3 regions of the Micromonospora sp. CNZ297 genome follow, and region 2 is predicted to be linked to each of the others. Evidence: riboswitches for the same ligand, from Rfam matches in the RefSeq annotation. Region 2 holds a riboswitch; each other region holds the start of a gene.
The links. A riboswitch is a leader RNA that binds a small molecule or an ion and turns the genes downstream of it on or off. The one in region 2 is predicted to bind cyclic di-AMP.
Positions count from the first base shown of each region.

Region 1 (3,545 bases), on a different contig from region 2:
GCCGACCCCGGCTCGGGTGTCCGCACGCTCTACGTGGCGCTGTCCCGGGCCACCCAGCGTCTCACCACGCTCGACCCCTCCTGACGGACACCCGACCGTGACCCGGCTGTCACCCATCGTTCAGTTGCATACATAGCGATGTGAACATACATTGGGCCTGGCCGGTACGGGGCAGGAAGGGTGTTGGCGTGGGCGCAGGTCATGACCACAGCGGCGCGGTGACCAACGCGGCGCACCGCCACCGGGGCCGCCTCTGGGCCGCCTTCGCGCTGCTCGCCGCCCTGATGGTGGTCGAGGCGGTGGCCGCCTTCACGACCGGCTCGCTGGCGCTGCTCTCCGACGCCGGGCACATGTTCACCGACGTCCTCGGCATCGGCATGGCCCTCGCGGCGATCACCGCGACCCGCCGCGCCGGCACCGACCCGCAGCGCACGTTCGGGCTCTACCGGCTGGAGGTGCTCGCCGCCCTCGCCAACGCCGTGCTGCTCGGCGCCGTCGCCATCTACGTCCTGGTCGAGGCGGTACGCCGGTTCGGCGAGCCGCCGGAGGTGCTGGCCGGCCCGATGCTCGTGGTGGCGGTGCTCGGCCTGCTCGCCAACATCGTCGCGTTCGCGCTGCTGCGCGCCGGGTCGAAGGAGAGCATCAACCTGCGCGGGGCGTACCTGGAGGTGCTCGGCGACCTGCTCGGCTCGCTCGGCGTGATCGCCGCCGCGTTGATCATCACGGTCACCGACTGGTGGTGGGCGGACCCGCTGGTCGCCGTCGGCATCGGCGTGTTCATCCTGCCGCGCACCTGGCGGCTCGGCCGGGCCGCGCTGCGCATCCTGGTGCAGGCCGCGCCGGAGCACCTGCAGGTCACCGCCGTGCACGACCGGCTGGCCGCCGTACCGGGCGTGGCCGAGGTGCACGACCTGCACGTCTGGACGCTCACCTCGGGCATGGAGGTGGCCTCGGCGCACCTGACCACCGATCCGGGCGTGGACCCGGGCGTGGTGCTGGCCGCCGCGCGGGCCGCCCTGCACGAGGACTTCTCCATCGATCACGCCACGTTGCAGGTCGAACCCGGAGCGTCGGCCGGAGTGTGCGGACAGACCGAGTGGTGATTAGGACACACTTAAATCACTGTGGCTAATGTAGTCTTATGCCGGTTTTGCCCCGCCTAGTGGCACTGCTCCACGGAGCCGCGCCCGGGCAGCGCCGGTAGTCTCGGTCGCGGCCGCACCCGCGGGCGCCACCCGGCCCCGGTGGGGCGGCCGTCGCCTAATCGTCCGCAGGGACGAGCCGGGGAACCACGTACGTGGGGTGCATCCGCGTCAGCGGTAGGGATCTTCCGTCCCGAACCCGTCAGCTAACCCGGTCGGCGTTGACGGAAGGACGTGTGAATGCCCCCAGTGGCACCTGTACGACGGACGGCCGCCCGGTTGGCGGCCCTGCTCGTCGCGACGCTGACCCTCGGCGTCGCGACCGTTCCGGTCTCCCCCGCCTCGGCGGCGCCGGTGACCGGCCTGCTCGCCGCAGCGCCCGGCGACGACGAGGGTGGCACGCCCGAACTGCGTGCCCAGCTCGACGCGGCCAGCAAGGGCTGGCTGGAGGCGAAAGCCGCGCTGAACCGGTCGGTGAGCCGCCAGAAGCAGCTGAACGAACAACTCAAGACGGTCGGCGCCGAGCTGGCCGTACGCGACGCCAAGGTCGGCGAGATCGCCGCCGTGGCGTACCGCAACGGCCGTCTGGGGACCGCCGGGGCGCTGCTCGGCAGCAGCAGCCCGGAGGGCTTCATGGACCGGGCCGCCGCGCTGGAGCAGGTCGCCGCGCACGAGGACCGTACGCTGCGCGACCTGATCACCACCCGGGACGAGGCCACCCGCACCCGCGCCCAGCTCGACGGAGAGATCCGCGAGCAGCGCAAGCAGGTGACGGTGATGGCCAAGCGCAAGGAGCAGGCCGAGCGCGCCCTGGAGGTGGCGAACGACCGGGCCTCGCGCAGCAGCAGCGGCGGTGGCAGCGTCCAGGGCACCTCCAGCAAGAACGCGAAGCCGGCACCGCGCAACTCGGACGGCTCCTGGCCGTCGGAGTCGTGCAGCGTCAACGACCCGACCCCGGCGAACGGCTGCATCACCCCGCGCACGCTGCACGCGCTGCAACAGGCCAAGGCGGCGGGCTTCACCCGGTACGTCTCGTGCCACCGGCCCAGCGGCTCTGGTGAGCACCCGAAGGGGCGGGCCTGCGACTTCGCCGCGCAGAAGAACGGCTTCGGCGGCGTGGCCACCGGCGGTGACCGGACGTACGGCAACAACCTGGCCGCGTACTTCGTGCGCAACGCCGACCCGCTCGCCGTGCTCTACGTGATCTGGTTCAAGCAGATCTGGCTGCCCAGCAGCGGGTGGAAGTCGTACAGCGGCGGCAACGGCGACCCGTCCAGCGACCACACCAACCACGTGCACCTGTCGGTGTACTGAGCGCGCCCCGAGAGGGCCGGCCGGATCAGGCCGGCCGGCCCTCCAGGGTCGCTCCGAGACGAGCCGCCAGGCCCAGGTGAGCCGCCCGGGCCTGGCGGAACGCGTACCCGAACAGTGGCGCCGGAGCGGTGAGCGTGATCTCCACGTCGATGCGTACCGTGCCGTCCGGCTCGTCGCGCAGCCGGGTGTGGTTGCGGACCGTCGTCGCGGGCTGCTGACGCGCCACTGTGACGACCTCGTCCTCGCCGGCGATCAGCACGTCCGCCTGGTACGTGACCGGGAAGTGCAGCGGGCCGAGTTGCAGCCGGTCGGTGATCGCGTAGCTGGCCAGCGCGCCCGGCCGGGCCGGCAGCTTCCGGACCCGGACGATCAGCGGATGCAGCTCGCCCTGGCGACTCAGGTCACCCAGTAGCGCCACCGCTTCGGCCCGGGTGCACCGGGCCTGCACGGTGTAGCTGAAGCTGTCGCTGCTCTGCAAGCGGGCCCCCTCGCCGTCGTGCGTCGCGACGATCGTCCCGTACCGACGCCGGACTGGCAACGGGTAGAAAGTCCCCTGGCTGCAGGGGGTGTGAACGGCGCGCTCAGGCGCCGGGCAGCACCTCGGGGGTGTCGTCGGCGAACCACGGCTCGGGCGCGCCGAACAGGCCGAGCAGGCCGGTCACCCAGAGCTGCCGGTGCACGAACCGGCTCGGCTCGGTGACCACGAGCTTGACGCCGCTGACCTCGCAGGTCTGGAAGCCGGCGACCATGGCGCTGATGCCGACCGAGTCGATGAACGTGACGAGCCGCATGTTCAGCTCGATTCGCGAGGGACGGCCCTTGGCGAGCACTTCGGCGATCGCTTCCCGCACCTCGTACGCGGTGTCGACGTCGATCTCCCCACGGGGCGCGATCTGGACGACACCACCCGGCCGCACCGACTTCACGATCGACAGGCTCACGCGAGCACCTCCACTCGCCCATGACGGGCGCCTCATCAGTACGCGGGCCGCGACCGAGAGTATTCCTCCAACGGCCCGGTCGCCACCCCCCGGGATGAGCAATTCGCGAACTGGGCACACCTGGGCGTACCCAATCCGGACCTCCGGG
Region 1 covers NZ_VISU01000009.1:190,575-194,119, reverse strand. Annotated here, with positions in the region: gene FB454_RS18305 (AAA family ATPase) at 1-84, shown strand, start outside; gene FB454_RS18300 (cation diffusion facilitator family transporter) at 189-1,103, shown strand; cyclic di-AMP (ydaO/yuaA leader) riboswitch at 1,248-1,378, shown strand; gene FB454_RS18295 (coiled-coil domain-containing protein) at 1,383-2,456, shown strand; gene FB454_RS18290 (SRPBCC family protein) at 2,482-2,934, opposite strand; gene FB454_RS18285 (STAS domain-containing protein) at 3,038-3,397, opposite strand.
Region 1: linked by a shared signal. The riboswitch ahead of FB454_RS18295 (coiled-coil domain-containing protein) and the one ahead of FB454_RS07885 (C39 family peptidase) in region 2 are both predicted to bind cyclic di-AMP.

Region 2 (3,545 bases):
GCCGTGCCGGCTCCGCGCGAGCCCGCCGAGGCCGCCACCAGCCCGGCCGCCGACGGCGGCGCGAGGCCCGTCACCGGTCCGGCCGAGGACATCGAGTACGCCGGGCGGCGTCGCCCGGACTGACACGCGCACACGTCCGCCTGTCGATCCGCGACACGCCGTGCGGCGGTGCGTTCGTGGGGGATCGGCGGTAATTTGTACCCGTGCTTCCGATCGCGCTCACCTGCCCCGTGTGGTGGGTGGCGCGCTGGACCGCCCGGATGCTCGCCAGTCTCGCCGTGGTCGTCGCCTGTTCGTTCGGCGCCGCCACGCTGCCGGCCGGTGTCGCCGCTGCCGCCCCGGCTCCGGCGGTCGCCGCCTCGACGTACACGGTCACCGGCGCCTCGACCGCGACGCGGCCGGAGGCCGACCGCGTGGCCGAGCGGCAGGCCGCTCCCGCCGGGGTTCCGGCGCCCGCGCCCCGGGCGGCCGCCCCGGCCGTCGTGGAGCCGGTCCCGGCCGGACGGGCCGTCGCACCGGCCGGCCCGCGGGCACCGCCCGCCCGCTGACCCGCTCACGGGCCGCGCCCGTTCTCCGCACCCACCGCACGTCATCCCCGCACCCGCCCCGGCGGCTCTTCACCGGCCCGCCCCGGCGAGGTCGTGCGGGTCCTCCCGCCAGGTCCTTCCCGTGAGGTGCCGACCATGTCGCAGACCGCTCTGTACCACTTCCTCACCTCCGTGCCCGAGGCCGCCGCCATCTGGTCCTTCCTCCTGCTGCTCGCCTTGGGCCTGCTCGCCGCGCTCGTCGCCCGGCCCGAACGCAACCCCGCGCCGGAGACCGCACCCGAGCCGCCCGACGCCGACGCCGCCCGCCGCGACGACCTGATCCGGTACGCCGAGGAGGTGGCGGTTGCCGCCGCCGGGGCTGCCCAGACGGCCCGTCGCCGCCGGGAGCAGTGGCTGGCCGCGCAGGACGAGGCGGACCGGGCCTGGACCGCGTACGACGAGGCGGACGCCGCCGCCCGCCGCCTCGCCGGCGCCGCCGCGCTGGCCGCGCCGCGCACGCCACGAACCCCTGCGGAGTACGCGGCCCGGGAGCGCTGGCTGCGCCACGCCGCCATGACGGCGCACTGGCGGGGCGACCTCACCGCCCGTCAGCTCGCCGACGTGCTGGCGCGCCGCAACGGGTGGGATCCGCGCCGGCACCCGGCCGAGCAGGAGATCGTGCTGGCCCGCACCGTCAGGGACGGGCGCCGGGCCGGATGGGAGAGCGCCGCCGCGCGGGAGCGGGCGGCCTGGCGGGACGCGGAACTGGCCGCCGAGGCCGCCCGGACACTTGCCGCCGAGGCGTACGCGGCCACCGTGGCGCTGCGGCCCGCCCCGGCGTACCGGAGCGCGACGGCGAGCGCCCAGCCGGTGCCCGCGACGGTCCGTAACGCCCGCTGGCGCCCGGCCCGGGTCGGCTGAGACGGCTGTCTCGACCGAATCGTTACCCGGAACGTGGTGAGCCCGGTCACCCGGGCCGCCGAAACGGGCGCCGGGCGCAGAACGGGTCATCGAGGCGCGCAATTGCCGGCCGGGTGGTCGCCGTCTGTCCGCTTTCCGCCGCCGGGCGCCGTCGAAACTGCTTGTCCCATTGAGTGAAGTCAGTAACCGGGTGTTCCGAAATCCGTTACCACGGATCACGTTTACGCAGGTGGGAGCGCTTGGCAGGGGACATACCCACCGGTAGTGTCGGCGCGTCCGATGCGGTAATCGATCGCCGACGGCGACGCCGCACCGACCCGCCTAATCGTGTTCCACGAACCGGGGACCCATGAGCACCATCGGGGTGAATCCGCGAGCCACCGGCCCGCGGTAGGGCGTACTTCCCGCCCGAATCCGTCAGCTAACCCGGTCGGCGGCCACGGAAGGAGTACCCCGCGTGCCCACCCCTCGATCGTCCCCCCGCCTCCACGGCGAAGCGGTGCCCGCGCGCGCCTGACGCGCGACCGGCAACCGCCCCCTGGGCGCCCGGCATCACGGGCGTTCCCGATCCCCCGGCCATCCGGCCCCGCCAGCACGTGTGAGTTCCTCCGCGTGCCGGGCCGGCGTGTGCCGCTCACGCCCCGTGGAGGATTTCGTGAAGCACCACCTGAAGCGTCAGCTGCGACGGATCGTCACCGAACGCCCGTACCAGATCATCGCCGGATCGGCCGCCGCGCTCGTGCTGGCCGCCGGCGCCGGCACCGTCGCCACCGCCGGCGACGACGCCCCGGTCCAGGAGAACACCGCCGCGGTCGCCGACCTCGGCGCCGCCCGCCTCGGCGAGCAGCCCGCCAGCCGCAGCGAGGCCCGCATCGCCGTACCGCAGGCGTCGCCCAGCGCCTCCGCCTCGCCCAGCGCGTCGCCGAGCGCCTCCCCGTCGGCCAAGGTCACGGCCGACCCGGACACCACGCCCAAGGCCAAGCCGAAGCCGCCGTCGAGCAAGTCGCTCGACTACGACTACCAGGCCCAGATCAACTACTTCTACTGCGGCCCGGCCGCCGTGCGCAACGCGCTCAGCGCCGCCGGCGTCGAGCGCAGCCAGGACGCGCTCGCCGGCCCCCTCGGCACCACCGAGATGGGCACCAACTCGGCCGAGGACACCACTCGGGTGCTCAACCAGCAGGTCAAGGGCAACCCGTACCGGACCCGCATGATTCCCGGCTCGGCCACCCCGGCGCAGATGGACCGCCTCCAGGCCGACGTGGTCGAGGCGATCAGCAACGGCCGCGGGGTCGTCGCGAACGTCGCCGGTACGGCCACCGACACCAACGGCGGCTGGCACTCGTTCCCTGGTGGCCACTACGTCGCGGTGGTCGGCTACAAGGACGACGGCCGGACCGTACGGATCGCCGACTCGGCCGACCCGTCGCTGCCCTCGTACTGGATCACCACGATCGACCTGGCGCACTGGATCGCCAGCCGCGGCTACTCCGCCTGACCGTCCCGCACGCCCGAAGGCCGGCACCCCACCCGGGGTGCCGGCCTTCCCCGTCCCGCCCGGCCCTGGCGCGGCCCTGGCGCGGCCCTCACGCGGCCTTGGCGCGCGCCGATCTTGGACTTGTGGCGCCCAGTTTGTCCAGGCTCGCCCGCTATGGAAGGTGCCACAACTCCAAGATCGACGGTGAGGGGGGAGTGTGCGCGGCCGGAGCCAGGGCGAGGGGGCGCCAGGGGCGAGGGCGGCGCGGGGGCGAGGGCGGACCGGGGGCGGGGTGTGGGCGAGCCGGGGCGAGGGTGGGGCGGGTCGGCGGGTTCGGTCTCGCGTGTCCGGGGCGGGCGGTGGCAGACTGCGCCAATGGGCGATGCGACGGGGAAGCGGCACCTGATTCTCCTGCACGGCATGGGTGCCACAGGCGAGGTGTGGCTGCCCTGGGCGCCGCTGCTGGAACGCCGCTGGCCCGGCCGCTGGCTCGCCCCCGACCTGGCGGGTCACGGCTGGTCGCCGCCGCTCGACGGCTACTCGTTCGAGGCCCTGGCCCAGCGCGTGGTAGACGGGCTCGGCCCGGTCCGGCTCGGCCCCGAGGACCGGCTGGTGCTGCT
Region 2 covers NZ_VISU01000003.1:359,453-362,997, reverse strand. Annotated here, with positions in the region: gene FB454_RS07900 (acyltransferase family protein) at 1-123, shown strand, start outside; gene FB454_RS07895 (hypothetical protein) at 204-548, shown strand; gene FB454_RS07890 (hypothetical protein) at 684-1,448, shown strand; cyclic di-AMP (ydaO/yuaA leader) riboswitch at 1,757-1,899, shown strand; gene FB454_RS07885 (C39 family peptidase) at 2,092-2,946, shown strand; gene FB454_RS07880 (alpha/beta fold hydrolase) at 3,301-3,545, shown strand, end outside.

Region 3 (3,545 bases), on a different contig from region 2:
GGAGGCGCGGGCGCCGTGGTCGGAGATGTACATGGTGTCCGGCGTGCCGTCCGGGCGCAGCCCGAGGTCGTTGACGAGCGGGGCGTCCGGGCTCGGCGCGGTCCGCAGGATCACCGACGAGGAGCCGCGCGACGGGCACGGTTCGGCCGGCGGCCGGGGCGTCGGGACGCCCGGCGGCTGCTGGTTGCAGCCGAAGAACGCCGGCCGGTTGGTGGCGAAGTCCGGGTCGATGGTGACCAGGCCGGTACGGGGCGTGCCGGTGCTGCGGAACGGCGCCTTCATCAGGTCGAAGTAGTGCGACCAGTCCCAGTACGGTCCCGGATCCCAGTGCATGCCGCCCACGTTGGCGGCGGTGATGCCGGGCACGTTGTCGTGGCCGATGATGTGCTGCCGGTCCATCGGGATGCCGAGCTTCAGCGCCAGGTGCCGCACCAGCTTGGCGGAGGTGCGGTACATCGCCTCGGTGTACCAGGTGCCCTGACCGGCGAAGCCCTCGTGCTCCAGGCCGATGGACTTGGCGTTGACGTACCAGTTGCCGGCGTGCCAGCCGACGTCCTTGGTCTTGATGTGCTGGGCGATGTAGCCGTCCACCGAGCGCAGCGTGTAGTGCCAGCCCAGGTAGTCGGCCCGCTTCACCAGGTCGACGCTCGGGCCGAAGTAGCCCTCGGTGTCGTGGATGACGATGTACTCGATCTTCTGCTGCTTCGGCCGGTCGCCCAGGTCGTGGTTGCCGTAGTCGCCCGGGTCGTCGCTGAGCTGCTCGTACGGCGCGGGGATCCACTCGCAGGCCAGCCGCACCGGGCACTCCAGCCCGTCCGGCCGCTCGGCGTTGCGCAGGCCCAGGCGGGCCAGGCGGGAACGGTCCGGCTTCGCGGCGGTGGCGGCGAGCGTGACCCGCTGGCCGTCGTCGGTGGTGCGGCTGGCGCCCTGGCCGAGCTGGTCGTAGACCTCGTCGGCGAAGGCCGCCGCGGCGTCCGAGGTGTCCGCGCCGGAGTACCGGGCCACCGCGCCGTACCAGGCCGCCGGGTCGGTGCCGGCGCCGACCGGCCCACCCAGAGCCTTCTGGTACGACGCCAGCAGCGCGGCGCCACCGCGGATGTTCGCGGCCGGCTCGGTGCGCAGCGTGCCCGCGTCGAGCCCGGTGAGCGCGGCGGCGGCGTCGAGCGTCTGGAGCGAGGCCGGCGGCAGCGGGGTCTCCCGCTCCGGCGCGGCGGCGGTGGCCGGGTCGAGCTTCAGCGGCCGGGAGTCGTCGCCGCGCGGGTCCTCGTCCTCGTCGACGTGGGCGCTGCCCGGCATGGCGAGGATGTGCGCGGCGTCGGTCAGGTGCATCGGGCCGTAGCCGCCGCTGGTGCTCGGCTGCCCGGTGTGGGTGTCCCAGCGGGACTCCAGATAGGAGACACCGAGCAGTACGTTCTGCGGTACGCCGTACTCTGCCGCGGCGGCGGCGTATTGTTGTTGCCGGTCGCTCGCGGACGCAGACGTGTCCGGCGCGGCGGTCACCGGGCCGGTCGCCGCCAGCGCGGTGGCTGTCGCCACTGCGGCGGCGAGCAGTATCCGTCTGCCCGACGGCGGGGCGGAGAGGTGCATCGAACCTCCTGGACAGGGATGGGGGTCACTGCGTTTCCACCCTCACTCCGCACACCCGCGAGGGTCAATACCTTTCCAGTGAGTAATCAGCCTTGAAAGAAAATTTCACCTCCGACCGGGGTGTGGTGCCTCATCGCGTACGGAGTGTCACGGCGCTGGAAGTTGCGGATCGATAACGGTGGTCCCTACTCTGGTGAATCGTCGGCCGCACGTCTCACCGTCCAACCCGGTCGGTGACGGTCCGACACCGCCGAGTCGCCTCCGGGCGAGCCGGGGAACCAGGTACCTGGGGTGAATCCGCAGCGATGCGGTAGGGCGGCTCCCTTCCCGCCCGAATCCGTCAGCTAACCCGGTAGGCGGTACGGAAGAAGGAGTACGGACGCCCGGTGGCACTCCATGCCCCGCGGCCGTCGTCGAGCCGGTCGGTCGACCGGTCCACGGCTGTGCCGCGTACCCGCTGGTCCCGCTTCACCACAGCCCTCGCCGCTCTCGTCGGCACCGCAGTCGTCCTGACCGGCGGCGCCACGGCGGCACACGCCGAACCCTCGGCCGCCGAGATCGAGGCGCAGATCGACCGCGACTGGAACAAACTCGAACCGGTCATCGAACAGGTCAACGCCGTACGCGAGCAGCTCGCCGCGCGGCGCAAGCAGGCCGACGCGCTCGGCCGGCAGATCGCACCCCTCCAGGCCCGGGTGGACGCCGCGCTCGGCCAGGTCGGCGGACTCGCCGCCGACGCCTACAAGGGTGACAACCTCTCCACCGTCAACGCGCTGCTGGGCAGCCGCTCACCCGGTGACCTGGTCAACGGCCTGGAACTGCTCGACCGCTTCGCGCACCGCCAGCACGAGCAGGTGCGCTCCGTCGCCGCGCTGCGCGACGAACTGGCGGCGAAGAAGAAGCCGCTGGACGAGATGATCGCCGGGCTGACGCGCACCGAGGCCCAGCTCGCGGCGAGGAAGAAGCAGATCGACGCCGAGATCGCCCGGCTGCAGAAGCTGCGGCTCAAGGTGTACGGCAACGGTGGCGGCGGCCCGCTGCGCCCGGCGCCCTGCCCCGCCGGTTACCCCGGTGGCGCTGCCGGAGCGGCGGTCAAGTTCGCCTGCGCCCAGATCGGCAAGATCTACGTGTGGGGCGCGGCCGGGCCGGATCACTTCGACTGCTCGGGCCTGACCCTGGCGGCCTGGGCCAAGGGCGGTGTCTCGCTGCCGCACAACGCGCGCCAGCAGCACGGCATGACGAAGCGGGTGAGCCGGGCCGAGCTGCGCGCCGGTGACCTCGTCTTCTACTACAGCGACCTGCACCACGTGGCGATGTACGTGGGCGACGGCTGGGTGGTGCACGCCTCCCAGTCCGGCAAGCCGATCACCATGAAGCGGGTCGACGACGGCGACATCAACAGCTACGGCCGGGTGTAAGGAAGGGCCCCCTCTTAACGCCTCCGGTAGAGGAGGGGGCCCCTATTAACAACTGTGGGCGCCGTCAGCGGGTCGGCCAGGTGCGCCAGCTCTGCCAGGATCGGCTCGGCGTCGGTCCGCGCTGCCCCTGGTAACGCGACCCGTAGACGGCCGAGCCGTACGGGTGCTCGGCCGGCGAGGAGAGCCGGAAGATGCAGAGCTGGCCGATCTTCATGCCCGGCCAGAGCGTGATCGGCAGGTTCGCCACGTTCGACAGCTCCAGCGTGACGTGACCGGAGAAACCCGGGTCGATGAAGCCGGCGGTCGAGTGGGTCAGCAGCCCCAGCCGCCCGAGGCTCGACTTGCCCTCCAGCCGGCCGGCGAGCTGGTCACCCAGCGAGATCACCTCAAGGGTGGAGGCGAGCACGAACTCGCCCGGGTGCAGCACGAACGGCTGCCCCTCCGGCACCTCCACCATCGAGGTCAGGTCGTCCTGCTGGATCGACGGGTCGATGTGCGTGTAGAGGTGGTTGTTGAAGACCCGGAACAGCCGGTCCAGGC
Region 3 covers NZ_VISU01000037.1:29,699-33,243, forward strand. Annotated here, with positions in the region: gene FB454_RS32775 (peptidoglycan recognition protein family protein) at 1-1,587, opposite strand, end outside; cyclic di-AMP (ydaO/yuaA leader) riboswitch at 1,826-1,960, shown strand; gene FB454_RS32780 (C40 family peptidase) at 1,974-3,005, shown strand; gene dcd (dCTP deaminase) at 3,070-3,545, opposite strand, start outside.
Region 3: linked by a shared signal. The riboswitch ahead of FB454_RS32780 (C40 family peptidase) and the one ahead of FB454_RS07885 (C39 family peptidase) in region 2 are both predicted to bind cyclic di-AMP.